Regions from separate parts of the [Micrococcus luteus] ATCC 49442 genome, predicted to be linked through region 1. Evidence: riboswitches for the same ligand, from Rfam matches in the RefSeq annotation. Region 1 holds a riboswitch; each other region holds the start of a gene.
The links. A riboswitch is a leader RNA that binds a small molecule or an ion and turns the genes downstream of it on or off. The one in region 1 is predicted to bind S-adenosylmethionine.
Positions count from the first base shown of each region.

Region 2: it holds a riboswitch for S-adenosylmethionine, as region 1 does, so the genes downstream of both, metX (homoserine O-acetyltransferase MetX) here and GUV69_RS16315 (DUF1737 domain-containing protein) in region 1, are expected to answer to the same signal.
Region 3: it holds a riboswitch for S-adenosylmethionine, as region 1 does, so the genes downstream of both, GUV69_RS01060 (aminotransferase class V-fold PLP-dependent enzyme) here and GUV69_RS16315 (DUF1737 domain-containing protein) in region 1, are expected to answer to the same signal.
Region 4: it holds a riboswitch for S-adenosylmethionine, as region 1 does, so the genes downstream of both, GUV69_RS11805 (methionine ABC transporter ATP-binding protein) here and GUV69_RS16315 (DUF1737 domain-containing protein) in region 1, are expected to answer to the same signal.

Region 1 covers NZ_JAAAXP010000001.1:3,579,768-3,587,298, forward strand. Annotated here, with positions in the region: gene GUV69_RS16280 (glycoside hydrolase family 26 protein) at 1-421, shown strand, start outside; gene GUV69_RS16285 (hypothetical protein) at 380-1,006, opposite strand; gene GUV69_RS16290 (LysE/ArgO family amino acid transporter) at 1,052-1,675, opposite strand; gene GUV69_RS16295 (LysR family transcriptional regulator ArgP) at 1,745-2,641, shown strand; gene GUV69_RS23645 (DUF1905 domain-containing protein) at 2,672-2,866, shown strand; gene GUV69_RS16305 (O-succinylhomoserine sulfhydrylase) at 2,829-4,037, opposite strand; gene GUV69_RS16310 (rhodanese-like domain-containing protein) at 4,038-4,448, opposite strand; gene GUV69_RS16315 (DUF1737 domain-containing protein) at 4,445-4,720, opposite strand; SAM riboswitch class IV at 4,734-4,847, opposite strand; gene opgC (OpgC domain-containing protein) at 5,115-7,531, shown strand, end outside.
Region 2 covers NZ_JAAAXP010000001.1:1,755,361-1,762,891, reverse strand. Annotated here, with positions in the region: gene GUV69_RS07975 (VOC family protein) at 1-222, opposite strand, end outside; gene GUV69_RS07970 (bifunctional o-acetylhomoserine/o-acetylserine sulfhydrylase) at 427-1,764, shown strand; SAM riboswitch class IV at 1,832-1,946, shown strand; gene metX (homoserine O-acetyltransferase MetX) at 1,960-3,075, shown strand; gene GUV69_RS07960 (hypothetical protein) at 3,141-3,671, opposite strand; gene GUV69_RS07955 (GNAT family N-acetyltransferase) at 4,019-4,423, opposite strand; gene GUV69_RS07950 (winged helix DNA-binding domain-containing protein) at 4,795-5,997, opposite strand; gene GUV69_RS07945 (SGNH/GDSL hydrolase family protein) at 6,018-6,812, opposite strand; gene GUV69_RS07940 (alpha/beta hydrolase) at 6,962-7,531, shown strand, end outside.
Region 3 covers NZ_JAAAXP010000001.1:225,503-233,033, reverse strand. Annotated here, with positions in the region: gene aroA (3-phosphoshikimate 1-carboxyvinyltransferase) at 1-129, shown strand, start outside; gene rsgA (ribosome small subunit-dependent GTPase A) at 113-1,228, shown strand; gene hisN (histidinol-phosphatase) at 1,283-2,095, shown strand; SAM riboswitch class IV at 2,255-2,368, shown strand; gene GUV69_RS01060 (aminotransferase class V-fold PLP-dependent enzyme) at 2,404-3,825, shown strand; gene GUV69_RS01055 (class I SAM-dependent methyltransferase) at 3,940-4,698, shown strand; gene GUV69_RS01050 (metal-dependent transcriptional regulator) at 4,730-5,443, shown strand; gene GUV69_RS01045 (fluoride efflux transporter FluC) at 5,462-5,860, shown strand; gene crcB (fluoride efflux transporter CrcB) at 5,889-6,260, shown strand; gene GUV69_RS01035 (hypothetical protein) at 6,334-6,702, shown strand; gene GUV69_RS22820 (hypothetical protein) at 6,783-6,920, shown strand; gene GUV69_RS01030 (S1C family serine protease) at 6,924-7,531, opposite strand, start outside.
Region 4 covers NZ_JAAAXP010000001.1:2,606,834-2,614,364, forward strand. Annotated here, with positions in the region: gene GUV69_RS11785 (acyl-CoA dehydrogenase family protein) at 1-1,017, opposite strand, end outside; gene GUV69_RS11790 (MetQ/NlpA family ABC transporter substrate-binding protein) at 1,057-1,929, opposite strand; gene GUV69_RS11795 (LLM class flavin-dependent oxidoreductase) at 1,957-3,393, opposite strand; gene GUV69_RS11800 (methionine ABC transporter permease) at 3,440-4,105, opposite strand; gene GUV69_RS11805 (methionine ABC transporter ATP-binding protein) at 4,098-4,898, opposite strand; SAM riboswitch class I at 5,033-5,125, opposite strand; gene GUV69_RS11810 (isopenicillin N synthase family dioxygenase) at 5,250-6,278, shown strand; gene GUV69_RS11815 (CoA-binding protein) at 6,304-6,729, opposite strand; gene GUV69_RS11820 (ABC transporter ATP-binding protein) at 7,050-7,531, shown strand, end outside.

The DNA of each region.
Region 1 (7,531 bases):
CACAGCGGGCGGCGCCGCCAACGTCAACTGGGTATGGGCACCCAACGGCGGCGGATCCGTGGACCCCGCGCTGCTTTACCCCGGGAATGCCTTCGTGGATACGGTGGGCCTGGACGCCTACAACTGGGGGACCACGCAGGCCTGGAGTTCCTGGCAAATGCCCTCTTCCTTGTTCGGACCCCACCTGGCACAGCTCCGCACCATCGCACCGGGCAAGCCGATCATCATTACGGAGACGGCCAGCGCTGAGGCCGGCGGGAACAAGCCGGACTGGAACACGGCCCTGGTTTCATACTTGCGCTCGCAGCCGGATGTCACCGGGCTTGTCTGGTTCAACTTCACCAAGGAGACGGACTGGCGGATTGACAGCAGCCCTGGCTCAGCCTCGGCTCTCGCCGCGGCGCTGGCCGCCCGGCGGTAGCCCGGCCTCCTCATACCGCATCAACTGGACCCCCACGGCAGCCTCCACCAAGTAGAAAACAAGCGGCGGGATGTCCCTGGTTCCCGCCAGGATGATGCCGAACACGGGAACGCCGGCCAGCGCAGTGGCGCCGGTCCAGGGTTTTAGCGGCAGCAGCAGGAGCGCGGGCCCCAGGGCCGCGAGGGCGCCGATATGCAGGACTGCGTAGGTCAGGAACGGCCAGTTTGGACCCCGCCGGTAGGCGAACCTTTCCAGGTCCGCGGCACGCCCGGCGAGGGCAACAATGAACAGCGGTGCACCGGCGAGCAGGGCCCCTGCTGCTCCGGCGGCAAGGTTCTCGGCGGGCCCGGACCGGACGGACCGGGCGAAGCGGACAAACCCGACGGGTACCGCCGCGGTGCCTGCCGCGGCCAGGAACTGACCGGCCACCCAGCGTCCGCGGCCCCGCTGCAGCATCGCCAGCCTGGCTGCCGGGTCCTTCGTGACGTGCACCGTCCCTACAAAGGAGATCCCCGCCAACCAGCAGCAGCTTGCCGCGACGATGACCGCGCCGGCGCGTTTGTAGTCAACAGTCCGGAGAACCAACAGTCCCGCGGGTCACACAGCCCGCGTGGCAGCGGAATCAGACGGTCAGGCGCCTACCGCCAGCCGGATCCCCAGCGTGAGCATTACCACCGCGACGAAGCCGTCGAGGACGCGCCACGAGGAAGGCTTCGCAAAGAAGGGCCGCAGGATCCGGGCCCCGAATCCCAGGGCGCTGAACCAGGCGAGGCTGGCGGCGATTGCGCCCGCGCCGAACAACCAGCGCAGGTCCTGCGTCTGCTGGTTGGCCACCGATCCCAGCAGCAGAACCGTGTCCAGATAAACGTGGGGGTTGAGCCAGGTCAGGGCCAGCACCGTGCTCAGGGCAGCGCCAAGGCCGACGGCGGGCTGCCGTCCTGATGCCGTCAGGGTGCCCGGACGCACTGCCCGGCGCGCGGCCATGACGCCGTACGCCACCAAGAACGCGGCTCCGGCAAACCGGACCACATCCACGATGACCGGGTTGGCCTGCAGCAACGCCCCTACCCCGGCGATGCCCGCGGCGATGAGGACCGCATCGGAAACGCCACAGACGATGACGACGGCGGCCACATGCTCGCCGCGGATACCCTGCCGCAACACAAAGGCATTCTGGCTGCCGATGGCAACAATAAGGGCGAGCCCTGTGCCGAAGCCCAGCGCGGCCGGTGCCAGCAGTCCTGCGAAGTCCATGTCCTCCAATTTAGGGCGGGGCATAGAATTAGGCCAGCTAAATATTCTTACTTCTATTAAGGAATGCTAATGAAGTCCTTCCAGCTGGAGCAGCTTCGGACGTTCGCCGCGGTGGTGGAAGAAGGCACCCTGGAAGCGGCCGCCCGCAGCCTCTACGTCACGCCGTCGGCCATCTCGCAGCGGCTGAAGGCGATGGAGGATGCAGCCGGCCAGATCCTCCTGCAGCGCACCAGCCCGGTCCGCCCCACCACCGCCGGCGAGGCCGTGCTGCGGTTTGCCCGGCAGGTGCGGCAACTGGAATGGGATGCCCGGCAGGAGCTCGACGGCACCGTGGCCACACCCGGCTCGCCCATCCCGCTGGTGGTCAACGCCGACTCCTTATCCACCTGGTTCCTGCAGGCGCTGGCCAGCCTTCCCCCCGACCTCGGCGCCTGCTTTGAACTCCACCGGGAAGACGAACAGCATTCCGCACGGCTGTTGCGCACCGGAGCGGTGATGGCTGCCGTCACCGCAACGCCGGAGCCCGTCCAGGGTTGCAGCGTCGAGCCGCTGGGCTCCCTGCGCTACCGGGCGGTGGCGAGCCCGGGCTATGTGCGGCGCTGGTGGCCGGGCGGCCCCGGGCTGGCAGCCGGCAGCCGGGCGCCGGTGGTGGACTTCGACCGCAAGGACGATCTGCAGACCGGTTTCTTCCGTAACCTGACGGGCGCGGACCTGGCAGCGCCGCGGCACTATGTGCCGTCGTCGGGCGAGTTCGCGCAGGCCATCCGGCTGGGTCTGGGCTGGGGGCTGCTGCCGGAGCAGCAGTGCATGGCCGACGTCGGAAAGGGGGACCTCGTGGAGCTTGCGCCCGGGAAACCCGTTGATGTCGCGCTCTACTGGCAACGCTGGAAGATCGACTCCCCGGTGCTCAACCAGCTGACCGGCGCCGTGCATGCGACGGCCTCCACGCACCTCCGCCAACCCTGAGCCTCCGGTCAGCAGTACCACTCGCCCGCCATAGGCGGGCCGGGAGCGGCGGCGTTCCGGAAAGGCTTTGGCTCGATCAAAGTCACGGCTGAGATCGCCGGCCACATGTGGCAGACCTCGGTATTTCCGGACAGCACGAGCGGCTCGAAATCCGGCGCGACGGTGAGCCACCCGGCGCGGCCCGCCCCTAGGCCTGCTTCAGCGCCTGTTCGAGGTCGCCGATGAGGTCCTCCACATCCTCCAGGCCCACGGACAGGCGCACCACACCGTCGCTGAGCCCGATGGCCGCACGGCCTTCGGGGCCCATGGCGCGGTGGGTGGTAGTGGCCGGATGGGTGATGAGCGACTTGGCGTCGCCCAGGTTGTTGGAGATGTCGATGATCCGCAGGGCGTCCAGCAGCGCGAAGGCGGCATCCTTGCCCGTGCGGCCGCCCGTCGCGGCAAGTTCGAAGGTGAGCACTGTGCCGCCGGCCTTCATCTGCCTGGCCGCGAGCTCGTACTGGGGATGTGATTTCAGCAGCGGGTACTTGACCCAGCTGACGGCCGGCTGCTGTTCGAGCCACTCGGCCAGCCGCAGCGCGGAGGCGGAGGAGTGGTTCACGCGGAGCGACATGGTTTCCAGGCCCTTGGTGAGCACCCAGGCATTGAACGCGGAGAGGGCCGGGCCGGTGTGACGCATGAGCTGCTTGACCGGGCCATTGATGAACTCTGCCGTACCAAGGATGGCGCCCCCCAGCACCCTGCCCTGGCCGTCGATGTGCTTCGTGCCGGAGTACACAATCACGTCCGCGCCGAACTGCCCGCAGCGCTGCAGCAGGGGAGTGGCAAAGACATTGTCGACGACGACGGTGGCCCCGGCGGCGTGCGCCAGCTCGCTGACCGCGGCGATGTCCACAATCTCCTGCATGGGGTTGGACGGCGATTCGAAGAACACGGCAGTAGTGGGTTCCGACAGGGCTTCGCGCCACTGGTCCAGGTCGGGCCCGTCCACAAACACGGTCTCCACACCCCAGCGCGGCAGGATCTCGTTCAGGATCACAAAGCAGGAGCCGAACAAGGAACGCGCAGCAACCACGCGGTCCCCGGCAGCCAGCAGGGCACCCAGGGCGGTGAATACCGCTGACATGCCCGACGCCGTCGCGAAGCACGCTTCGGTGCCTTCAAGCAGGCGGAGGCGCTCCTGGAAGGTGGCCACTGACGGGTTGCCGTACCGGGAGTAGACAAACCGTTCGTCTTCGCCGGTGAAGGCGCGCTCGGCCGCGGCCGCGGACTCGTAGACAAAGCCGGAGTTCAGGAAGACCGGCTCGGTGGTTTCCTGGAAGTTGGTGCGGTCCAGGCCGCCGCGGACTGCCTGCGTGTCGGCGCTCCAGCCGGCGGCTTCTTCGTTGAAGGTCATCTAGCGGCTTCCCAGGTTGGTGGGCAGGCCGCTGTTCTTCCAGCCGTTGACGGTGCGCTCGCCGTAACGGTCCGGCACACCTTCAAAACCCTCCAGGACGTTGTAGGACGTGAACCCTGCCTGCGTCGCTGCAATGGCGGCGGCGACGGAGCGCTGGCCCGAGCGGCAGATGAACAACAGTTCCGTTGCGCTGTCCTCGGGGGCCTGCTGCGTGAGGTCGGTGATGAAGTCGGCGTTGGGGATGCCGCCGGCGAACGTCCATGGAATGAACAGGGGATCGTTGTCCGTGGCCTTTGTGTCCGGAATGCCGATGTGCGCCCATTCGCCTTCGGTGCGGACGTCCACCAAAATGGCGCCCTGCTCCAGCTTGGCCCACGCTTCGTGCGGGGTGAGGTCTCCGGCGTAGCTCATGCGTGGCCCTCGCCGTCGAACTCGAGGTCCTCGCTGGCGGACAGGTCATCCACGGCGGTGGCGACGGCGGCATCCGCGCTGGCGATGGCCGACGGGAGGATAAGTGCCTGCGCGACGATCACCTGGCCGCCGTTGGACGTTGCGGCCGGGCTGCCGTGCAGGACATACCCTTCGGCCAGGGCCGTGGAAATCCGTTCACAGAAGGACCTGTCATCCGGCCCGGTCACAAGCCGGTACGACAGTTTTTCTTCAGGGGCAGGTGCGTCAGACACGACGGATCTCCTTCTCTCACGCTTGCAGCTCGAATGTCGATATGCCGAGTATTCACCTGAGGCACCCCGCCGCGAAAGGGAGGGTTGCCGACCGGCCAGTCAGGGCTTGGCGCCGGTTCTCATTACTCCCCAAAAACGTAACATCCGGGGCACCCGGCTGCACCGCCGCCGTCGTCATGTTCCGTAACCAATCCGGGGCCTCCAGCCCCGGCCAGGGGGCCGGACAATCGAGGCATCGGGAACACGGCGGTGAACCTTGTGACAGGAGCGTGCACGCAGAACCTGGCAGCGGTGCGGTGACGATCAGCAGGCACGCCTGCGAAGACCGATAGAGTTTTCGCGGCGGCACCGGCCGCCAGCACAAAAGCCGTCCTGGGGGAGGGTCCACACCGCTATGCCAACACTCTTCGCAAACAGGGGCGTGCCGCCGTCGGCCGTGCCCGGAGTACGGAGCACTTTGCCGGCCGCCCTTGTTGCAGCCCTGCTCCTCCTGGTCAGCCTGTTGTCCGCGGGCCCGGCCCACGCGGCCCGGCCTGAGCCGGAGGAGGGCAAACCCCTGCTCGGAGCTGTCCTTGAATGGGGCGAGGACTCGGCGGCGGGATTTGCCGAGCGGCTGGGGGCTTCGCCCGCGCTGCTGGACCACGAAATCTCGCTGCCCGTGCGGTCCGGGGAGGAACAGAACGTCCGGGACTTCTTTGACCAGGCTGCAGGGCAGGGGGCCCATGCCATGCTCACCGTGCGCCCCTCCATGGCGCTGGGCCAGGTGGATGCCGCAGCCGCAAGGGCCTTCGCGGCCAAGGCTAAGGAGCTGGCCTCTGCTTTCCGGGGCACGCTGCTGATCCGGTTCGCCCCCGACATGAACTCAAGCTGGGTGGAGTGGGGTCAGCAGCCGGCCGCCTACAAGGAAGCGTTCCGCACCATTGCTGCGGAGTTCAAAACCGGGGACGACGCCGGCACCGTGATGGTGTGGCAGCCGTACCTTGGGCGGGACTACCCGTTTGAACGCCACCGGGACGCCCCCGCCGCCGGGTCCGAGGGATACGCCCTGCTGGACACCAACGGGGACGGAAGCTGGAACGGTGCAGACGCAGCATACGCGCCCTACTACCCCGGCGATGACGCGGTGGAGTGGGTGGGGCTGACGGCCTATCACGATGACACCGGCGGCAAGGCCGCGGTCAATACCCTCCCCGCCGGCGGTGAGCTCACCGCGATGGTGACGCAGGCAGGGAGCGAAAATTTCTACGCCACATACGCCGCCGGCCGGGACAAACCGATGCTCCTGCAGACGGCCGCCTTTTACAGCCCTGTTGCTGGCGGCGCTGCGGAAGCGGACATCAAGGGGGCCTGGTGGGACCAGACCCTCGCGGCCGCCACAGCGGACGAATTCGACCGGATCGCCGCCGTCGTCTGGGACGAACGGACCAGCACCCGTGATACCGGTGTGGTCAGCATCGACTGGCGAATTACCGGCAACGCCGGCATCGCGCAGGCTGCCGGCGACGGTCTGGCCGCGTCCGGCCTGACCACCGGCCCGGTCACTGCTGTCAGCGGAGGGCAGCAGGCTACGCAGGCCAATTCCCTGGCCGGTCCTGCTGCCTGGAGTGTCGGGGCGGCCATGGTGATCCTCCTGATTGCCTTGTGGCAGTTGCCACGGCGCGTAGGCGTGATTTCCGGCTGGGGCTACGGGGATCCGTCCAAGCGGGATTTCAGGGTGGACCTCCTCCGGGGCCTGGCCATTGTTTTTGTGGTGGTCAACCACCTGGGCATGACATCGCTCTTCCAGCTGCTGACCCAGGAAGCGGTGGGGTTCGTTTCCGGCGCAGAGCTGTTTGTGCTGTTCTCCGGCCTGGTGGTGGGGATGGTGTACGGGCCGAGGGTGAGGGACGATTTCGGCAAGGTGGTGGATCTGACGTCCCGCCGGGCCGGAAAGCTGTACGTCACCGCCCTCGCGGTCCTCATCGGTGTCTTCCTGCTCTCGCTGCTGCCCTTCTTCCAGACCGACGCGCTGACCACCTACGTTGACCAGGGCACCGGCGGCGCGGGACACAACGCCGCCGGCCGGACCTATGACCTGTACGCAGGAATGGAAACTCTCCTGCAGTTCCCGGTGCCCGCCCAGGTCCTGCCCGCCATCGTCCTCCTGCAGTTCGGTCCCTGGCAGTTCAACGTGATGGGCCTTTACGTGGTGCTGCTGCTGGCCAGCCCCCTGATCCTCGCCGCGCTCAACCGCGGCAAGGCCCTGTGGGTTCTGGGCGGCACGCTGGGGATCTACGCCGCGGGTGCTGCCACCCGGGTCAGGCTGCTGCCCTCCCAGTTCGAGGACTCCTTCCCGCTCCTTGTCTGGCAGGTCCTGTTTGTGGTCGGCCTGGTGGCGGGCTACCACCGGCGCCGCATCGTCGCCTGGCTGTCGGCGCACCATTGGGTCGTGGTGGCGTCCACGGTGCTGGCGTTTGTTTTCGCCTTCCTGTCCTGGTGCAACCCCTACCTGGCCAACGGATTCGACCTGCGCCTGGCCGTCATTCCGGACACCGCCTACCGGGCCATGTACGACGCCTTTTTTGCCCGCACCTACCTGGACCCCGGCCGGCTCCTCAACGTCCTGGTCCTGGTGGTGGCGGCCTATGCGTTCCTGACCGCGTACTGGAAGCCGGTGGAGCGGGCCCTGGGCTGGTTCCTGATTCCGCTGGGGCAGGCCACGCTGTACGTCTTCATCATGCACGTTGTGCTCATCGCCGTGATCGCCAACATCCCGGCACTGCGGCAGGGCGACATCCTGGTCAATACGGCCGCCTATGCGGTCATCCTGGG
Region 2 (7,531 bases), 1.8 Mb from region 1:
GACTGCCTGCCCGAAGGGAGCCTTGTCCGAGGCCGGGTGGTTCAGGACCTCCACAACTTCCAGGTATTTGTGTCCGGCGAGGGGAATGATCATGTTCCGGGTTCCGAAACGGGGGTGCACTCCACCCTTCACGGCTTCAACGCCGAGGGCGGACGAAATACGTTCGGTGGTGGCAACGAGGCCATCTTGTTCACAGGCGTAAGAGACGTGATCCATGCGCATGCCATCATCTTGGCACTTTGTGATGAGCCTCTCAGCTAAGGGTAGCCTTACTGGGATTTTGTGTTGCGGCCGTTGAGGAAAATCCGGCACCGGGACACCGGAGACAGCCTTTTGACCACCTTCGTCACAATCATGTTCCCTGTCGGGAAGTCTTCCTATGCTGAACGCAACCGAGCAGTGCCACACCACGTCAAGGAGCATTGAATGTCGAACGGATGGTCTTTCGAAACCCGCCAGATCCACGCTGGCCAGGAGCCGGACAGTGCCACAGGTGCCCGTGCCCTCCCGATCTACCAGACGACGTCGTTCGTCTTCCCCAGCGCAGAAAGCGCCGCCAACCGGTTTGCCCTTGCCGAACTTGCGCCGATCTATACCCGCATCGGCAACCCCACGCAGGACGCGGTGGAGCAGCGCATCGCCAGCCTGGAGGGTGGTCTCGCCGCGTTGCTGCTGAGTTCCGGGCAGGCCGCCGAAACGTTTGCCATCCTGAACATTGCCGAAGCAGGTGACCATGTGGTGGCCAGTCCGAGCCTCTACGGCGGCACGTACAACCTGCTGGCGCACACGCTGAAGAAGTTCGGCATCTCTGTAACGTTTGTGGCGGACCCGGACAATCTTGACCACTGGCGCGACGCCGTGCAGCCCAACACCAAGCTCTTCTTCGCCGAAGTGGTGTCCAACCCGCGCCAGGACGTGCTGGACATCGAAGGCGTGTCGCAGGCCGCCCACGACGCCGGTGTGCCGCTGATCGTGGACAACACGCTCTCCACGCCCTATCTGATCCGCCCCCTCGAATGGGGCGCGGACATCGTGGTCCATTCGGCCACCAAGTACCTGGGCGGGCACGGCTCCGCAATCGCCGGCGTGATCGTAGACTCCGGCAAGTTTGACTTCGGCAAGGACCCCGCACGGTTCCCGGGCTTCAACACCCCCGATCCCACGTACAACGGACTCGTCTATGCCAAGGATCTTGGCGCCGGCGGGGCGCTCGGCGCCAACCTGTCCTACATCCTGAAGGCGCGCGTCCAGCTGCTTCGGGACCTCGGCTCGGCAGTGTCCCCGTTCAACGCCTTCCTGATTGCCCAAGGGCTGGAGACGCTCAGCCTGCGCGTGGAACGGCACGTCGCCAACGCCGTCCACGTTGCGCAGTGGCTGGAGGCAAGGGACGACGTCGAATCGGTCGCCTACGCGGGCCTGCCGTCCAGCCCCTGGTACGAACGGGGCCGCAAGTACGGCCCCAAGGGTACCGGCGCGGTGGTGGGGTTCATCCTGGCCGGCGGGGCGGAAGCGGGCAAGCGCTTTGTGGACGCCCTGGAGCTCCACTCGCACGTGGCCAACATCGGGGACGTCCGGTCCCTGGTCATCCACCCGGCATCCACCACGCACAGCCAGCTCTCGGCCGAGCAGCAGGCCATCGCGGGTGTGACGCCCGGGCTGGTCCGGCTGTCGGTGGGCATCGAACACATCGACGACATCATCGCCGACCTCGAAGCAGGCTTCCGGGCGGCCAAGGATGCCACCGGGGGCGGGCCCGGGGAGTAATCACCCGAAAGTCACAACCAGTCACACGCTTGGCCATAGGCCGGGGCTGTTTCGTACACTCATGGAAGGTCATGAGTGCCAGCGACAGCCCCGGCTTGCTGGCCGGCAACCCTCTTTCGTGGCGGGGTGCCCCGGGTGAGGACCTGGCCTGCCGGTCAATTGACGGCAGGCAAGCGCGTAGAAGAGGTCCTTTCCATGACGATCACCATCTCCCGAACAGCGGCTCCCGGAAACGGCGTAGTGCGCTATGCCACCGTTGGCGCCCTGCAGCTCGAGGCCGGCGGTTACCTTCCCGAGGTCACCCTGGCGTACGAAACGTGGGGAACGCTGAACGCTGACGGCTCCAACGCTGTCCTGATTGAGCATGCCCTGACCGGCAGCACCCACGTGACGCGCGGCGACAGTGACGAGCCCGGTTGGTGGGAACAGCTCGCCGGACCGGGTGCACCAGTGGATACTTACCGATTCTTTGTGGTCTCGATCAATATTCTGGGCGGCTGCTACGGGTCCACCGGGCCGTCGTCGGAGGCGCCGGACGGAAAACCCTGGGGCTCCCGGTTTCCGCTGGTGACGCTGCGCGATACAACGGCCGCTGAGGCGCGGCTGGCTGACCAGCTGGGCATCCATAGCTGGTTCGCCGTGCTGGGAGGCTCCATGGGCGGAGCCCGTGCCCTGGAGTGGGCAGTCAGTTATCCGGAACGGGTGCAGCGCTGCGCTGTTATTTCCGTGGGGGCCGCGAGCACGGCTGAACAGATCGCCTTCGCCCAGGCCCAGACACTGGCCATCCGCCAGGATATCAATTTCAACGACGGCGACTACTACGGCGGTCCGCTGCCCGAGGACGGACTGGCCCTGGCCCGGCGGATCGCCCACATCACCTACCGCTCCGCGGAGGAATTCGACGGCCGGTTCGGGCGCTCGGCGCAGCTCCCGGAATCGCCGCTTCGAGCCGCGGCGCTGGGGGAGCGTGGCCGCTACCAGGTGGAAAGCTACCTGGACCACCAGGGCAAGAAACTGGTCAGCCGGTTCGACGCCAACAGTTACATCGCCCTGACCGATGCCCTGATGAGCCACGATGTCACCCGCGGGCGCGGCTCATTGGACGAGGCGCTCAGCCGCGCTACCGCCAGGTTCTTCGTCGCAGCCGTGGACAGCGACCGGTTGTACTTCCCGTCGCAGTCCCGCGAACTGGCCGATGCGCTCCCGGGTGACGTGGATGTCCACGTCATCGAGGCCCCCATCGGCCATGACGGCTTCCTGACCGAAATCGGCCAGCTGGGCAGTCAGCTGCGGAGCACGTTCCTGGTCTAGGATCCGGCTGGTCTAGCTTCCGGCAGGAGTCGGCGTCCTGGCCGGCATCAGCGTCGTGCCCCGGATCAGCCGTTCATGATGTCGGAGCGGCGTTTCATGTATTCCTCCATGGCCAGCTCACCGTTGCTGTACTGCTGGTCCAGTTCGGCGAGCTTCCGGGCGCGGTAGCCCTGCGGGGCCGACGGCGGCGGGGGAGTTCCGGGGGCAGCGGGCGCCGTGGGCGCTTCTGCGCTCGGGCCCGGCTGGGGCTGCCCGAACTGGGGCTGCCCGTATTGCTGAGAATCCCCGTACTGCTGGCCGGGATACTGCTGGCCCGGGTACTGCTGATCCAGGGGCGGGACGGGATTCATGGGAGGCAGCGGCTCGCTCGGCGGCAGGGGCTGCGGGCTCATAATCTGGCGGAAGCCGCCGCTCATGTAGTCCTGTTGTGTATAGCCGTCGCGGGGCTGCCGGTTTTGCTGTCCCGGATACTGGCCGGGGTAGCCCCCGGAGAAGCCCTGGCCCTGGTTCCGTTTGTTGACAGACTTCCGGTACATCCGCATCGCCATGGGTATCACAAACGACAGGATGATGATCCAGAAAAACAAGCTGTTCACGGTATAACGCCTCTCATTGTGTCCTTCCAGCTTAAGCCGCGGCCGGCAAAGGGCGCGTCTCTCGAACGACAGGGCAACTCCAGGGTGTAGACCGCCAGCCGCCGACGGGGCGGGACAGCGCGACGCCTCTCCAACAGCTTCCACCAGACTCCGGAGCCCCGCGCTCCCGGCAGGACTGCCAGGAGGCGGACTTCGGTTTCACCGTCTGTGGCCTGGCGGGCAAGTGGTGACCCGGACGGGAGCAGGCTGGCGGTGCCCGAAGCGTTCGAAGGTCAGCCCTCCCACGTCTTCGACTTCGTTCGCACGGGCCGGGCGGACCCGGTACCTGGCGACTGTTGTTGTCGTGCTCATTGCCCGTCCAGTGCCTTCCTGAAGCAGACGCTGCCGTGGTCGCCGGCGTAGGGGCCAAAGCCCGGAATGCGGCTCCGGCCTTCGCGGGAGTAGAGCGCGATGGCTTCCGGCTGCAGGATCCCGGTCTGCAGCACCAGCTCCGGCAAACCCAGGCCCCTGGCGCTCTCCTCAACCTTCGCCAAAGCCTGACGGGCCAGTGCCCGGCGCCGGAAGGCGGGCGCCACGAAAACCCGTTTGACCTCCCAGTAACCCGGGTTCTTCAGCAGGGCTGCTGTCGCTGCGGGCTGACCGTCGACGACGTCGATCCACACCGTTTCGATGTCCTCCGCCCGGGGTGGCAGCGGCCTCGGCCGTCCCTGTTCGACAAATTCCCGGTACCGGGGCCCAAGCTCAGCGTCCATCTGCCCGCGCAGGGCTGCTGCCCACGGATGGTCCCAATCCGTCTGGACCCAGCCAACATTCAGGCGCGGGTCGTCCGGGCTGTCAGCTGCCGAGGCCCCCTAGTGAATGACATGCTGAACGGTCATGGTTGTCCTCCCGTCGTGGCACGGTCTGTTTCGCTGCGTTCTTGACAGCCACTGTAGGAGCAGCGAGGGAGGCCGCCCAGCCGGACCTGCATGTCACGTCACGGTGTGAAACGTCGCGTCAGATGGCGCCATGAGCAGTCATCTTCGGCAATATGGGTGCTCAGGAATGCCGTTCGACGGCGCCCGTCCGTTCCCGGGTCCCTCCCCAAAGCGTCGTCGTCCGCCGCCGCGTGCTGGCGCACGCCTTAGGAGACGGCGCCCGTATTCACCCGAACGGTTGGAATGCCCAGGAAGGCGCCGTACTGATCCACGGCCTGCTGCACCGCATCGCCCCGCGGGCTTTGACGCGGGGCGGGGAACAGGCGGATGTCCAGTTCGCAACGGTCCGGCAGCAACGTGTGGCGCCACGCACCGGCCAGCCGGCCGTCCAACAGCACCACATGCATCGGCGTGCCACCCAGCGGGAAGGCCGGGGCATTGCCGCCGAAATAGTGCCGGGTGGCGGAATAGCCCATCACGTATTCGTCGTAGCACTGCACCAGGTCCACCCGGCCATCGTCGGCGCTGTCAGCGCCACCGGCCGTGCCGAAGCCAGGGCCACCGGCGTCCATGCCCGCCGCAACATAGTGCACGACGCCGTCAATCACCACCGCCTCCAATGTCGCCGGCGCGGTTTCCAGGGTCAGCGCCACACCGCGCCGGACCTCGGTCATGGTGAGCCCGGACCAGTCGGCGCAGTCCTTGACCGTGGCAGGACCCCGGCTGGTGAAGTACCGCCGCGAAAGCTCACGGAGGGCCTCCTCCCGGGTCCACGGCTCCGCGGGCCCGGCCGGGACGCGTTCATCAAAAAGCGCGTAGGTCTGCTTCAGGGCGCCCGCGGGGCTCCGCGCAGGCGATCCGCTGGTCAATACGCCGCTGATCTCGGCGTGCATGATCAGGTACGCCAGTTCCAGCCCGGTCGCGGCGAATCCGGCGTCCCGGAGGTGCGCGGCCAGCTGGTCACGGGTCAGATGCCGTCCGCCTTGCACGGCGTCGGCCAGCACCCGTCCGCTCCGTTCCGCGGCAGCAGCGTCGATCCCTGTCCGCCGGTATGTGCCGGCATTGATCTGATGGAGCCGGGGTGCTGACAACGCTGTCAGCCAGCGAAGATCATCCCGGTGCACAAAATGCCAGGTTGGCCGCAGAATGTGGGTGCGGAGGATCCGGCCGTCTGACACCGCCTGCTCCACATCCGCTGCGGAGGCGGTCCCGGCCGCCCCGGCAACTCCGTGCCCGCGGGTGCGTTGCGCCAGGCTCCACCGGGCGTAGGGAAACTCCTGCGCCTGGACAGCCAGGAGGTGGCGGACGACATCGTGCGGGAACTGAGCCCGGGACCCTCGCAGCAACTGCGCATGCAGCCGGCGACGCACAGCCTCATCCTGTTGCATGGCCGGTGGCGCATCTGTCACGGGGGATCCTTCGCCTGCGGCTAGCGGCGGGCTCCGGTGGTGCCCAGGGGACCTTCACCGGAACCCAAGGGGACGCCCGGACCAAACACGGGGCCCGGCGTCGGACGTTTTGCCGTGATGCCGTCTCCTGAGGACCGGTTGCGCAGCCGCCGCACCACCCACGGGACAAAGTGGGTGCGGGCCCACACCAGATCGCCGGAGCGGGCCTCCCGCCACGTGCGCTGCGGCAGGGACTTGGGCAGCAGAGGCTCCAGCGTGTGGTTCACATTAAGCGAATCGAGCACCATGGCAGCAATGGTGTGGTGGCCCAGCGGCGAAAAATGCAGGCGGTCTGCATCCCACATCTGCGGATCATTCAGCTGTTTGAGCGACCACATGTCGGCGATGATGGCGTCGTGCCGGGCCGCGACCGTGCGGAGGTTCTCGTTGTAGATGGCCACCTTGCTGCGGATCCGGCCCAGGACAGAGGAACCCGTGTCCGGACCGTTGAACAGCACTACCGTGGCGCCGCCCATCGCCAGGATCTGGACGACGGAATCAAGCTTCTCGGCGAGGGCATCCGGGTCACCGCCCGGCCTGATGAGGTCGTTGCCGCCGGCCGAAAGTGTCACGAGGTCCGGCTTGAGCGCCAGGCACGGGGCGAGCTGCTGGTCCACGATCTGCTGCAGGAGCCGCCCGCGGACGGCCAGGTTGGCGTAGGCAAAATCTTCCTGGCCACGGCCCAGCTCCTCGGCTACGCGGTCGGCCCAGCCACGGTAACCGCCCGGGCTCGACGCTTCAGGGTCCCCGATGCCCTCCGTAAACGAATCTCCCATGGCTACATAGCGGCTCCACGGGTGGGATTCCGTGGCCGTGTCCGGGGTATGCAGGGCTTTCGAGTCAGTCACGGTCCTATCCTGCCTCTTCGTTCGTAAGCTACGCCAACGTAGGTAGTTACCGGTGGGTAACTGTAAGAATGGAAACCATGACTGACGCCCAAGTATTTCCAGCCCCTGTTGTTTTGTGGTCCCGGCCCGAGGACCAGCGCTCCGGACGGCCGCTGCTGGTGCTGCTCCACGGCTATGGCGCCAACGAACAGGACCTCCTGAGCCTGGCGGATATGCTGCCCCAGGAATTTGTTGTTGCCTCGCTCAGGGCGCCGCTGCCCACCGGACCTGGCTTTATGTGGTTCCCGCTGACCGCGTCGGTCGACTACTCCCTCGACGCCGTGAAGGAAGCGGCCAGCTATGTGCAGGACTGGATCGACTCCGTCAAAGTCAACCACCCGTCGGTGACGCTGCTCGGCTTCTCCATGGGCATGGCCATGGCCACCACGCTGCTCCGGTACCGGCCCGCGGACTACGCTGCCGTCGTCGGGCTGTCCGGTTTTGTGATCAACGCCGACGGCGATCCTGCCTTCCGGGACAGCGAACTGGACGGATCCGTGCCGCTGTTCTGGGGCCGCGACCAGCAGGACCCCGTGATCGCACCGGACAAGATCGACTACACCATGGGCTGGGTGCGCAAGCACGTCCACCTCACCAAGGTGCTCTAC
Region 3 (7,531 bases), 3.4 Mb from region 1:
GAAGTGCAGGACATCGCCACCACCGCCAAAACCATGCCGGAGTTCCCGCAGATGTGGGCCGACATGCTGGCGCAGGGCAACGCGTCCGGTGACGGAGCGGAAGGTTCCAGCGGTGGCCCGCAGCACTGATTCCTGGGACGAATCCGACGTCCGGATCCGGCCCAGCAAAAAGGGTTCAAGGCCCCGCACCAAAGACCGCCCCAGCCACGACGACGCCGTCACGGGCCGCATCATTACCGTGGACCGGGGCCGCTACACCGCCGTCGTGGGCGAGGACTCGGGCGATGAGCGGATCATCATCGCAGCGCGGGCCCGTGAACTGCGCCGGTCCCCCGTGGTGGCCGGCGACTTCGTGTCCCTGGTGGGGGACGTCTCCGGCGAGCCCGACACCCTGGCCCGGCTGGTCCGGATCCAGGACCGCCGCACGTTGCTGCGGCGCAGCGCCGATGACACGGATCCGATCGAGCGTGCGGTGGTGGCCAACGCCGATCAGCTGGTTGTGGTGGTGGCCGCAGCGAACCCGGAGCCGCGCACCGGGTTTATCGACCGCGCCCTGGTGGCAGCCTACGACGCCGGCATCGAGCCGCTGCTGCTCGTCACCAAAGCGGATGTCAAGGATCCCGCGGAACTGTTGTCCAACTATGAGCACCTGGACTTCCCGGTAATCATCAGCCGCACGTCGGACTCCGCGGCCTCGGGCATTGATGCCCGCTCCGATGACGGCCTCTCGGCCCGCCTGAACAGTGATGCAGTTTCGCAGCTCCGCGCGTACCTCGAGGGCAAGGTGTCGGTCATGCTGGGCCATTCCGGCGTGGGCAAGTCCACCATGGTCAACGCACTCACCGGCGCCGAACGGGCGACCGGCGGCGTGAACGCGGTGACCGGCCGCGGCCGCCACACATCGTCGTCGGCCCTTGCCCTGAAACTGACGGGCGCGCCTGCGGGCAGCTGGATCATCGACACCCCAGGCATCCGTTCGTTCGGCTTGGCGCACGTGGACCCGGACCGGATCCTGCGGTCCTTCCCGGACCTGGAACCGGGCACGGATGCCTGCGAGCGGGGCTGCAAACACAACGCCGCCGCCGTCAACTGCGGGCTGGACTCGTGGGTGGCCGAGGGGAAGGCCGGTCCCACCGGACCGGCCCGTCTTATGTCCCTGCGGCGGCTGCTGGGCTCGGACCCGCGGCTGGAAGGCCAGGAAACCAAGGAACTGGGTAGCATCAGCTAGCGCCAGGAAGCTGACCTCCCCAACCACGCCGCCGTTAGACGGTAGTTTGGAACCATGATCCAATCCGCTTCGAGCTACAACGATGACCTCCGCCTGGCCCATGTGCTGGCTGATTCCGTGGATGACCAGACCATGAGCCGCTTCAAGGCGCTGGACCTGCACATCGAAACCAAGCCGGACCTGACGCCGGTCACTGATGCGGACAAGTCGGCCGAGGAGGCCATTCGCGGCCAACTGTCCCGTTCCCGTCCCCGGGATGCCGTGCTCGGTGAGGAATTCGGCAGCTCCGGACACGGATCACGCCGGTGGATCATTGATCCGATCGACGGCACCAAGAACTTTGTCCGGGGCGTCCCCGTGTGGGCTACCCTGATCGCCCTCGTGGACGAGGGCGAACCGGTTGTAGGCGTGGTCAGTGCACCGGCGCTGGGCAAGCGCTGGTGGGCGGCAAAGGGTGCGGGCGCGTATATGGGCAGGTCCCTCGCCGCTGCGACCCGTCTCCGCGTCTCGAACGTGTCCAACCTTGCCGACGCCTCGCTGTCCTACTCGAGCCTGGGCGGCTGGAAGGAACGCGGCAACCTGGACGAATTCCTCGGCCTGACCGAGGACGTCTGGCGCACCCGGGCTTACGGCGATTTCTGGTCCTACTGCATGGTGGCGGAGGGCTCCGTGGACATCGCCTGCGAGCCGGAGCTGAACCTGTACGACATGGCTGCCCTGGTGCCCATTGTGGTGGAGGCCGGCGGCCGCTTCACCTCGCTGGAGGGGCAGGACGGTCCGTTCGGCGGCAACGCGCTTGCCACTAACTCGATCCTGCACTCCGAGGTCCTCAAACGGCTTAACCCCGGCCTGGACGATCTGTTGTAGGTAAGTAATTCCGAATTATCGACGGCGGGTACCTCCTTTTGGGGGTGCCCGCCGTTTGCATCTTCGGCTAATCCGCCAATTCCGGAATGCGCGTAACAAAGTACTTAACATTGGGCTGGGCTTTTCGACGGCGGCGGCGATGTCCTACGCTCTTTAACAGGTCACGAGTGCCAGCGCTAAACCCCGGTTTGCTGGCCGGCAACCCTCCATTCGCGGCGGGGTGCCCCGGGTGACGACCAGGCCGGTCCGGAACGGACCCGGCAAGCGCGGATTCCCGGTATCGGGAGTCCTTTTCAAGTGAGGTCTCCGTGACAACTGCCACCGTCTCCCCCGCCATCCAGAACACCACAAGCGCAGCCATTTCCAGCGAGCTGGCCGCCATTGCGGGACGCCCCCTTTCCGCCGTCACCGGCGCCGAAATCCAGGCCCCGCTGATCCAGGGCGGCCACGTCCGCTACGCCAACCTGGACTACGGTGCATCTGCCCCCGCCCTTTCGGTGGTCTCGGCCTACCTCAACGAGATCCTGCCGTTCTACGCCAGCGTTCACCGCGGGGCCGGCTACGCATCGCAGATCAGCACGTCGGTGTATGAAAACGCCCGCAACATCGTCCGGGATTTTGTGGGCGGCCGCGCCGACGATTCTGTCATCTTCACCCGGAACACCACAGATTCGCTGAACCTGCTCGCCGGGTGTCTGCCGCACACGGAGGGACGCCCCGCCGGCGACGTCCTCTACCTCGATATCGAGCACCACGCCAACCTCCTGCCATGGCAGGGAGTACCGCACCGCAGCGTTGTAGCGGCACCCACCATCGCGGGAACCGTCGAGGCGCTCCGTACCGAACTGCAGCAGGGCCAGGTCAGCCTGCTCGCTGTCACGGGAGCCTCCAACGTCACCGGCGAAATCCTGCCCGTCCGCACCCTCGCCGCCCTGGCGCATGAGTACGGTGCGCGCATCGTGGTGGATGCGGCGCAGCTCGCACCGCACCGGCGCATCAACATCACCGCAGACGACGTCGATTACCTGGCCTTCTCCGGCCACAAGCTCTACGCGCCGTTCGGTGCGGGCGTCCTGGTGGGCCGCACCGACTGGCTCGACGCCGGCACCCCGCACCTGGCAGGCGGCGGCGCCGTCCGTGAGGCAAGGCTCGACGGCGTCAGCTGGGCCACCGGCCCGGCCCGCCACGAGGGCGGCTCCCCCAACGTCCTGGGTGCGGCCACGCTGGCCCGCGCCACGCAGGTCATCGCGTCGCTGGACCAGGACCGCTGGCACGCCCATGAGGCGGGCATCCGGTCCTACCTGGTGGACGGGCTGCAAAAGATCGACGGTGTGACGGTCCACCAGATCTTCTCGGACACCGACCCCGGCACCGGCACCATCGGCGTGGTGAACTTCTCGGTGGCCGGTTACGACGCCGGACTGGTTGCCGCGTATCTGTCGGCCGAGCACGGCGTGGGCCTGCGGGACGGCCGCTTCTGCGCGCACCCGCTGCTGAAGCGCCTCGGCCTGCCATCCGGTTCGCTGCGCGCCAGCTTCGGTGTGGGCTCCCGGCTGGAGGATGCCCAGCGGCTCCTCGCCGGCCTGGAACAGCTCCGCCGCACGGGCCTGGGCTGGGACTATGTGGTGGATTCGGGCCGCTGGGTTCCGGCCAACGACACCCGTGTATACCCCCACTGGGCTCCCAACACGCCCGGCACCGCCGGCGCGGCCCCTTGCCTGGACGACTGAGCGTTTGCCGACTGAGTTGTTCCCGGGGTGAGTGCTCCGGCCCCTGACTGATGCTGCCCCGCCATGCGGTAAATTCGAAGGAAACCCATGGTAATCAGTTGAAGGAGGCCGCACGTGGCACGGGGTGGCCCCAGGCTTGACCACGGACGCCGCCTGGAGCTCGGACAGAGCTTCCAGGACGGCGGCGAACACTACCAGCGCGTCCGTCCCGGCTACCCTGCCGATTCGGCGGACTGGCTGGTCCCGGCAGGCGCGCGTGATGCCGTTGATGTGGGAGCGGGAACCGGTAAGTTCGCCGCCCTCCTGCTGGAGCGGGGCCTGAGCGTTGCAGCCGTGGATCCCTCCGCCGATATGCTCGAACAGCTCCGCGCGCATTATCCGGAGATCGCGGCAACTCCGGGAACCGCAGAGGTGACCGGCCTGCCTGACTCAGCGTTCGACGTCGTCAGCGTGGCCCAGGCCTGGCACTGGTGCGATCCGCTGCCGGCCAGCACGGAACTTGCACGTATCCTCAGGCCGGGCGGAACCTTGGGACTGATCTGGAACCAGCTGGATACGTCAGTGCCGTGGGTGCACAGGTTGTCGCGCATCATGCATGCAGGAGACGTCTACAAGCCGGACTTCCGGCCGGTGGTGGGCCTGGAGTTCGACGGCCTCGAAAGCCACATGACCCGTTGGGAGGACAGCCTCAGCACGGCGGACATCGTTGAGCTGACCAAGTCACGCAGCTACTATCTGCGGGCAGGCGAGGCCACCCGGAACAAGGTGCTGGCCAACCTCGACTGGTACCTGCACGAGCACCTGGGGCATAACGCCCAGGACCTTATCGCCTTGCCGTACCTGACCCTGACGTGGCGGACACGCAAAGCGTGAGTGCTGCAGGCCAACGGGTAGGCTTGGAACCGTGAAGACCAGCGCACCCTCTTCCTCCATCGAGGACTACGTCAAGGTCATCTACGGCTTCACGGAGTGGCAGGACAAACCCATCACGTCCTCGCAGCTGGCCCAGCGCCTCGGCGTGGCAAACTCCTCGGTCTCGGAAATGGTCCGCAAGCTCAAAGACCAGGGCCTGGTGGACCACAAACCCTACAGCGCCATCACTCTCACGGCTTCAGGCATCAGGCTGGCGTTGTCCATGGTCCGCCGCCACCGCCTCATTGAGACCTACCTCGTCCAGGAACTCGGCTACAGCTGGGATGAAGTCCATGATGAAGCCGAGCATCTTGAGCATGCGGTGTCGGACACCTTCATTGAGCGCATGGCGGCGAAACTGGGAAACCCGAAGCGCGACCCCCACGGGGATCCGATTCCGACCGCGGACGGGGCAGTCCTGATGCCCGAGGCGCACCTGCTGGGCGAACTGGACACCGGGCACACGGGCCGGATCACCAGGATCAGCGATGAGAACCCGGACCTGCTCCGGTATCTCGCCGCCGAGGAAATCGATCTCGACGCCGATGTGGAGGTTGTGGGCCGCAAACCATTCGGCGGCGCATTGGTGGTACGGATCAGCAGCGCAGGCAGGACGAGGGACTACGATCTCGCCGATGAAATCACCGCTGCCCTCTGGGTCCACAGCGACCGGCCCCACGCCGGCTGCACCATCGGTGACAGCTGAGTGAAGCAGGCTGGCGCCATGCCGGGCTGGCGTGCCTGGCTCGCCGTGGCAGTAGGCGGGTTTGCCGGGACCGAACTCCGCTACGGCCTGGGGCTCGCCTTCCCTGACCTTCCGGGAGCCGTCCCCTGGACCACGTTGGGCATCAACGTTGCCGGAAGTTTTGTCCTGGCCACCCTCACCACGTTGTGGATCGCCCGCCCACACACTTCCTTCTGGCTTCGTGCCGGGCTGGGGCCAGGGCTGCTGGGATCCTTCACGACGTTCTCGGCCGTAGTTTTTTCGATCGACCAGCTGGCGCGTGCCGGCGAGCACCCGGCGTGGCTTGCCTACCTGGGGTTGTCCCTGCTGCTCGGCCTGGGTGCTGCGGCCGGTGGCTGGCGGACGGGCCGGCTTGTGGCTGACCGGGTGGCGCCGTGACGGGCGCGCTGGTGACGGGGGCGATACGGTGACGGGCGCTCTCCTGGTGGGAGTATTCGGTGTGGCGGGCGCCCTGGTGCGTTTCGCCGTCGACAGCTGGTTCGCGCACCGTACGCAACGGCGGCACTGGCCGTGGGCCACGCTGCTGGTCAACGTCACGGGCTGTCTCATCATCGGGCTCTCCATCGGCATCACCGGAAGGCTGGGCATGGCACCCGAGTGGCAGACCGCCGTCGCGACGGGGCTTGCCGGCGGGCTGACCACGTTCAGTTCCTGGACGACCGCCACGGTCCGCCTCCTGAGCGAGGCGCGGTTCGGTGCCGCCGCCCTCAACGTCGGCGTCAACCTGGCGGCAGGTTTCGCTGCGGCAGCTCTCGGTATGGCCCTGGCCGCCGCGTAAGCCCGGTCACTTCCCCGGAGCGCCGTGGTTTCGGCCCGGCCGGGTTTGGTCCCGTCCCGTATCGTTGACTCTGATGATTAGCAGACGTGACGCGGCAATTGCCCTTGATGTACCGATGGAAATGGCCCAGCGCCACGGCATCCCCAAACGCCTTTCCGAGGCCGAGCTGGGCGAAATCCTGGACAACCCGCCGGCATGGCTTATCCAGTCGCGGGCCAACCGCACCGGCAAGCGGCCGGTCTGGGTCCACCTGGAGTGCGCCGTCTGCGGCTATGAAGAAGCGGCGCGTCCCAAAAAATGGTGGCCTGACTTCACGTACGTCGTGTGCGAACATCACTCCCCTGCTGAGGTGCCGCGGCTCCAGACGGGCTTCATCAGGAGCGAGTTCGACGGTGTCGGGACCCGCTTTGTGGGCATCGCCGACGTTCCAGCACCGGCCTGATTCCGGGCATTTCTTTCAGGTTGGATCAGGCGTATTTTACGAAGTGGGACCATTCGGTCCCGCGTTGTAAGGAGCACGCCATGCCGGATAAGACACCACACCAGCAGCTGAACAAAAAGCCTGTTAAGACCATTAAGGAAAAACGCGCCGAGAAAAAGGCGAAGAACCCGGTCGAAGGCGCACAGGATCCGGTGGCGCACCTGAAGAAGCGCCGGTAGCAATTATCCGGTTGCTGCCATTTCTTCCGGTACAGCCACAAGGTCCAGTTCTTTGCCGTCCCTCAGCACCCGGACCGGCAGCGGCTGCCCGATCGCGTCGGCGAACAGCAGCTTCTGCAGGCTTTCCGCGTTGCTGACGGGGCGGCTTCCTGCTGTCATGATGAAGTCACCCGCCTGCAGGCCGGCGCGGTCTGCAGGGGATCCGGCCAGCACCTCCACTACGCGGAGTCCGTCCCGCTGTCCGGTCCGGATCACTGCGCTGGCGCTGAGCCTGCTCGGGGTGCTGACAACACCGAGGTAGGCCCGCCTGACGCGGCCGTCCTTCAACAGCGCCGAAATGATCCGCCGGGTGGTGGTGTTGATGGGTACCGCCAGTCCCAGCCCGGCGCCGGCCACAGCGGTGTTGATCCCCACGATTCTTCCGTGCGAATCGGCGAGGGCCCCGCCGGAGCTTCCGGAATTGAGGGCCGCATCGGTCTGGATGACGTCCTCAATCACGCGCCGGTTGCTGCCCTGCCACACGGGAATGGCGCGGCCCAGGCCGCTGACCACTCCGGCTGTGACTGATCCGGCCAGCCCGAGGGGATTGCCCACCGCGATGACCAACTGTC
Region 4 (7,531 bases), 970 kb from region 1:
AACCAGTTGGGCCTTCTCCACGGCGACTTCGCCCCTGACATACCGCTGCACCGCGGAGAGGTCCAGCGCCGGATCGGCGGCGGCGTCGAGCTCCCGGGCGGCTGCCAGCACAACGGACTCGGCGGCGAAGGCCTTGGCAGAAAGGTGCCCCACCAGCTGCAGGACCAGCGGATCATGGCGGAACAGCTCACCGGATCCGGTGTTGAAGGTTCGCTTCCGGTCGCGGACCAGCACGCGGGCATCCGCCAGCGCGGCCCTGCCAATCCCCGCAAGGACGGCGAGCAGGACCAGCTGGAAGAATGCCGGCTCGTGCGTCGTGGACACAGACCGCTGAATGACATTCTCAGAGGGCACGACGGCGTCGCGGAAGATGGTGGTGCCGGTCCCCGTCAGTTGCTGGCCGAAGCCGTCCCAGTCATCGAGGATTTCCACGCCGGGCTGAGTGGTGCTGACCACGGCATACTGCCGGCCCTCGACGCCCTCGGTGCCGGCGGTTACAGCGATCCATTCGGCGAAGATGGTGCCGGTGGTGTAGAACTTCCTGCCGTTCAGCAACCAGCCCTCCCCGTCCCGGGTCAGGGTGGTGCCCGTGGCGCCCAGAACGTTTCCGGACCGTTCCGTTGCGGCGTTTCCGAAGATCTCGCCGGCCACTACCCGGGGATACCAGCGGTTTTGGAAGTCCGCAGGCTCCAGGCCAACCGTCTCCACGAATGCGAAGTGTGAGCGGTATAGGTGCGCCACGGACGAATCCGCCTCCGCAAGCTCGATGAGCAGCCGGAAGAACGGTTCGAACCCGATGCCGTCACCGCCGTGTTCGACGGGCACACGCAACCGTCCAAAGCCGGCCTCGTTCAGCCAGCGGACCTGTTCGAACGGCAGGACCCTGTCCTGCTCCCGGGCCACCGCGCCTTCGGCGATACGGGCAAACACCGGCCTGAACCGTTTGGCAAGCTGCTGGTATCCGGCTTCGGGCGATGTTGCCGCCGCGGGCGCTGTGGTCTCCGGTGCGTAGGTCATGACGTCTCCCCCATCGTTATGCAGGTCCTGGTGGCCGGGCTAGAGCTTGGTGATATCAGCGGCCGGATCCTGGTCCCACGGAGTGGGCAGGATCCCGTTCTGGTAGCTGGCGAACCAAGCCTTGACCTCGGGCGACTGGAAAGCTTCCTTGAGGGCGTTTGCTTTCTCCGAACCGGCAAAGTCCTTCCGGCCGGCCACCACGATCCGGAACGGAATCTGGTCCGCATCCGATTCGAAGGCCAGGGCGTCGTCCTTGGTGTGCTTGGCGTCGGCCGCCATCCGGGCCACCAGGAATCCTGCATCCACATCGGGCAGAGTCTTGGCGAGGGACTGCTGATCCACCTCGACGAACTGCAGCTTTTTCGGGTTGGCGGTGATGTTCTCCTGGGAAGTGTGGATCACCGTCGCCTCCGAGAGCTCCAGCAGACCGGCATCGCGCAGCATAAAAAGGGCACGGCCGTTGTTGGCCGGGTCCACGGGAATACCGATGCGGGCGCCGTCCGGAAGCTCATCCAGAGACTTGTACTTGTCGGACCAGATGCCGCCCGGGGCGCTGTAAACGTAGAAGAGACCCACGTTGTCCAGGCTCTTGTCCTGGTTGAACTGCTTCAGGTAGGCGTTGTGCTGGAAGAAGTTGGCATCAAATTCGCCGTTGGCCACGGCCAGGTTGGGCTGGATAATATCCGTGACGTACGTGGGCTCCAAGGTCCACCCTTTGGCCTCAAGGAGCTTCTGGGCAATCTTGGTCGGTTCCTGGTACGGGGCCGACTCCGTGACGATGATCTTGATGGTCTTGCCGCCACTGGCCGAGCCGGTACCGCCCGGATTGACGAGGCCGCAACCGGTCAGGGCCGAAACTGAGACTGCGCCGGCGCCCGCGAGGGCATACTTGAGGAAACTTCTACGCTGCATTGTTCTTGGTCCTTCTTGCGAGTGGGGCTAAACGCTGATGGTGGCGGGTTTGTTTTCGGCGGCTGCGGAGAATTCCGTGAAGGCTCCCCGGAAGGCTGCCGCCGGGTGCCTGTCATTGAGGCGCGGTCCGGCGCTGAAGAGCTTCTCGCGCAGGGTTCCTGGCGAGTAGCCGGACTGCGCCAGGCCGCGGCGCCGCAGTTCGGGCAGGACACCCTCGATGAAATCGGTGTACGAGCCAGGGATGGTCTGGTTGATGATGTTGATCCCGTCGATTCCGGCGTCCTGCCACTCTTCGAGGCGGTCGGCAATCTGCTCCGGCGTCCCCACCACGCGGTTGGCCCGGCTGCGGTAGAGGGCAATGTCCCGGAGTGTGGGGTTGCCGCCGCGGACGGAGGCCCGGATGGCGGTCAGGTGACCCTGGCTGCCCTCGGTTTCCAGGTCACCTAGCGGGGTGTCCAGCGGCAGGCCGCCGAGGTCGACGCCGAACCCGCCGCCCACGTGGGCCAGCAGGGCCTCGATGTCCAGGCTTTCCTCCAGCTCGTCGGCTTTGCGGTTGGCCTCGGCTTCGGTGCCGCCCACCACGAAGTGCATGCCCTGGAGGAACTTCACATCGTCCGGCCGGCGGCCGGCGGCCACGGCCTGTTCGCGCACGGCCGCGGTGTATTTCGCGGCCACGTCCGTGTTCGGCGCCAGGGTAAATGTGGCCTCCGCATTGGCGGCGCAGAACTGCTGTCCCCGGCCCGAACTGCCTGCCTGGAACAGCACAGGGGTGCGCTGCCGTGACGGCGCTGAGAGGTGCGGCCCGTCGATGGAATACCGCGGCCCGCGGTGGTAGATCTTGCTGACCTTTGCGGGGTCGGCGTGGACGCCGTTTTCCTTATCCAGGAGAAGGGCGTCGTCCTCCCACGAACCCTCCCACAGTTTGTAGGCGGCTTCGACGTATTCGTCTGCCCAGTCGTAGCGTTCATCATGCTTGGTCAGCTCAGTGGCATTGAAGTTCCGGTGCGCGTTCTCCAGCACGCTGGTGACGATGTTCCAGGCCACCCGCCCGCCGCTGAGGTGGTCGAGAGTGGACATCTGCCGCGCGAACTGGAAGGGGTGGCTCTGGATGACCGACGACGTCGCGGCCAGTCCGATGTCCTTCGTTCCCACGGCGAGCGCGGACAGCAGGATCAGCGGATCGTTGGACGGCACCTGCAGGCCCTTTTTCAGCAGTGACGCCCACCCGCCGTCGTAATCGCCGTAAAGGCCCACGACGTCGGCGAAGAAGATCGCATCAAACTTGGCGTCTTCGAGCTGGCGGGCCAGGTCGATCCAGAGCGGAAGCTCGTTAAAGCGGTGTTGCTGCGCCTCGGGGCGCCGCCACTGGCCGCCCATGATGTGGCTGGACGTGTTCATCACAAACGCGCTGATCAGCAGACGGGGGCGGGGTCCGTCAAAGCGGCTACTGGGTGTTGAAGTCATGGCAGGTCTTTCGGCAGGAGTGGGTGCGTGCGGGTGCTGCGCAGGGTCAGAGCCGCTTATCCAGGCGCCGTGCGATGTACGATCCGCCCAGCTGGACGATGGTGACCAGGAGGATCATCAGCACTATGGCGGTAATCATCAGCGGAGTTTCATAGCGGTAGTAGCCATAGCGGATGGCAAAGTCGCCGATTCCGCCGCCGCCCACCAGGCCGGCCATCGCCGAGTAGGAGATGAAGCTGACGGTCATGATGGTGATGGAACTGACCAGACCGGGCTTCGCCTCGACGATCAGGACGTCGCGGACGATCTGGGACCGGCTGGCCCCCATGGACCGGGCCGCTTCCACCACGCCGCTGCCGAGCTGGCTGAGGTTCTGTTCCACAAAGCGGGCGAAATAGGGAATCGCGTTGATGGTCAGCGGGACAATGACGGCCGCCGTGCCGATGGTGGTGCCCACAATGAACCTGGTGACGGGGATGATCGCAATAAGCAGGATCAGGAACGGAAAAGACCGGATCAGGTTCACGAGCCCGTCCAGGGTGCGGTGCAGCCTGGGCCGGTGCTTCAGCCCGTTAGGGCCGATGGTGTAGAGCAGGACGCCCAGGGGTGTGCCGAGAAGCACCGCCAGGGGGATGGCCACCAGCAGCATGGTGAGCGTCTGCCCCATGGCAACGCCGATTTCGGGCAGGACTTCCAGGATGCGGTCAAACATTGAGCAGGCCTTCCGAAACGGCTTTGGCGTGGGCGGAGCGGTCAAGCTGGATCTCGTCGGAGATCAGGTAACGGCCGCTCTGGGTCGCCGGGTGGAAGCCGGGGCGCTGCAGCTCGCTGAGGTCGAACTGCTCCACTACCTTGCCTCCTTCCATCACGGCCACATTGTCGGCAATGGCTTTAATGACGTTCATCTCGTGGGTGACCACCACGATCGTGATGCCGAATTCTGCATTGACGTCGGCCAGGTACTGCAGGACCGAGGCCGTTGTACGCGGGTCAACGGCCGACGTCGGCTCATCGCAAAGCAGCACCTTGGGTTCGGTGGCAAGGGCGCGGGCAATGGCCACGCGCTGCTTCTGGCCGCCTGACAGTTTCGCCGGGTAGGTTCCCGCTTTATCGCTGAGGTCCACGATCGCCAGGGTTTCGGCAGCACGACGGCGGCGCTCGGCTTTCCCGACGCCGGCGAACTTCAGCGAGAGCTCCACGTTCTCCTGCGCAGTGAGGTTGTTGAGCAGGTTGAAATGCTGGAAGATCATGCCGATGTCGTGCCGCTTCGTGCGAAGCTCTGCATCGGACAGAGTCAACAGGTCCACGCCGTCCACCAGGACGCGGCCCGATGTGGGGCGCTCAAGCAGATTAATGTTGCGAAGCAGGGTGGATTTCCCCGCTCCGGAGAACCCGATGATGCCTTGGATGGTGCCCCGCCGGATGTGCAGGCTGACATCATCAACGGCCGTGAACCGGCCGTTTGGCGAGCCGAATGAGGTGCTGACGTTCTGGATCTCAATCACAGGCCACCACGTCCTTGGGCCGCCGCGCGGCTGCCAGTCTGTACGTTCATAAATTCCTCCGGGCTAACCCGAGGAAACCCGCAGCCCGGAATCAGGGCTCAGCTTTCGCCGCCCAAGACCGGGAACATTGAGGTTCTCCATCGGTCCTGGCAGTAGCACCGCCCACAAAAGGAGGGGGGTTGCTGCGGCGTCACAGAGCCAGGTCTCTCAGCCGCTCGAGATGGTTACAGCAACGAATCTGGCACAGGGCGGCACCTTTGAAAAAACCAAAACGTCACAAGCCGTAAGGCGAAGACACCTTACTCAACGTGAGGATCCCCACAGAGAGCCAGCCGGTGCTAGTCTGCGAAGATGTCACCCGACCAGGCCACGATCCCCGTTCTGGACATGAGCACCGCACGCCAGCCGTACGGTTCCTTCAGCCCGGAATTCATCGACCAGCTGCGGGACGCAGCCCATAACGTGGGCTTCTTCCAGATCACTGGGTACGGCGCCGCTCCCGGCCAGGCCGAAGAGCTCCTGGCCCTCATCAAGCGCTTCTTCGACCTGCCCCTTGAGGAGCGGATGAAGCTCGATAACCGGCTGTCGCCGCATTTCCGCGGCTACACGCGGATGGGCACGGAAGTCACGCAGGGCAGGGCCGATGCCCGCGAGCAGATCGACTTTTCGCCGGAACGCGAGCCGGTCGTGGACTATCCGGCGGATCAACCTTATTGGCTCCTGCAGGGCCATAACCTCTGGCCGGACGAGGCAATGCCGGAGCTTGAGCCAGCGGCCATGGCCTGGGCCGAGCTGATGTCCGAGGTCGCCATGGAACTCCTGCGCGGCATCGCCGTGGCCCTCGGCCTGCCCGAGGACCACTTCGACGAACCCTTTGGCGACGAGCCGGCCTGGATGGGCAAGCTGGTGCACTACGTTGGCGGCGTGGTGGAAGCTGCCGGCGACCAGGGTGTGGGCTCACACGCGGACTACGGTTTTGTCACCCTCCTGCTCCAGGACGAGGTGGGCGGGCTGGAAGTGCTGCCGCACGGAACCACCGAGTGGGCCACCGTGGAACCCATTCCGGGGGCGCTGGTGGTGAATCTCGGCGAGATGCTGGAGGTAGCCACCGAAGGCTACCTGATGGCCACCATCCACCGGGTCAAGGCTCCGCCGCCCGGCGTGGACCGCTATTCAGTGCCGTTCTTCTGGTCCCCGCGCCTGGATGCCGTGATCGATCCCGTGCCGCTGCCGCCTGAGCTGAAGGCCCAGGCCCGCGGCCTCTCCGACGATCCGACCAACCCGATGCTCGCCTCATTCGGCCTGAACATGCTCAAGGGCAGGATGCGCGCCCACCCGGATGTCACCGAACGCCACTACCCGGGACTGATGCAGCGCTGATTACCGGCCGGGCGGATCCGCCCCGTCAGAGGTTGTATTTCCACGCCTGCTGCGCCGGGCAGACGTTCATCACAACATCCAGTCCTGCGGCCTTCGCACGCTCAGCTGCTGCCTCGTCGATGACGCCCAGCTGCATCCAGATGGCTTTGGCGCCGGCCGCAATGGCCTGGTCAACCACAGCGCCGACCTTCTGAGAATTAACGAAGCAGTCCACGACGTCGACGGGCTGCTTTTCGGCGGGGATATCCGCGAGGGTGCGGTACCCGGTTTCGCCGTGCACCGGGTCGCCCGGCAGGTTCACGGGAATGATCTCCATCCCGAGCCTGTCGCGGATAAAAAGGGACGTGTCGTAGGCGGCGCGCCACTCGTTGGTGGTCAGGCCGACGATGGCCCACCGCCCCTTGGTTCGCATAAGGCGCTCTATGACTGCAGGATCGTTGGTGTGGCCCATGCCCCAAGCCTACGCCGCTTTGCAAAAGTTCCTCATGCCGAATTTTTGACCGGCACGAGGGGGCGGGATGGCATGTGAACGAACATTACACACTACAAGTCCGGATTTGGATTGTTTGATTCACATGGGGTGTAGTGGTAAGTGACCATCCCGAGCGGCCGAGAGACCTGGATCGATGAAGCCGCAGCAACCCTGGTCAGCGGGCGCCCCCACGGCACAGGCTGATAGCAAGGAAAAAGCCTTGGGTAAGCGGAACTGACCACTCCGCAAAAAGGCTCGACTCCGTAGGGTGCTACTGCCAGGACCGATGGAGTGATCCCATGACTGCAGTCCTGACTTCCGAGCGTGCCGGCAAGACCACCGGCTCTTCCTCAGCACTTCCTGTGTCCTTCCGCGGTCTGCGCCGCACCTTCGGGACGGGCGACGCCGCCCGCACTGTCCTGCGCGACGTCACCTTCGACGTCGAAGCAGGGGAAGTCCTGGCCATCCTGGGACCGTCCGGCTGCGGCAAATCAACCCTGCTGCGCGCGGCCGCGGGCCTGGACTCCCCGAGCGCCGGTTCCGTGGTCATCCAGGACAGCGCCGTCCAGGGCATCGATCCCCGCTGTGCGTTTGCTTTCCAGGAACCGCGGCTGCTCCCCTGGCACACCCTGCAGGCCAATGTGGCCATCGGCCTGCCCACCGGCTGCAGCGCCAAAGAAGGCAAAGCCAAGGTGTCCCGCCTGCTGGAACTTGTGGGCCTGGACAGTTTCGCCAAGCACCGCCCCCGCGAGGTCTCCGGCGGAATGGCCCAGCGCGCGTC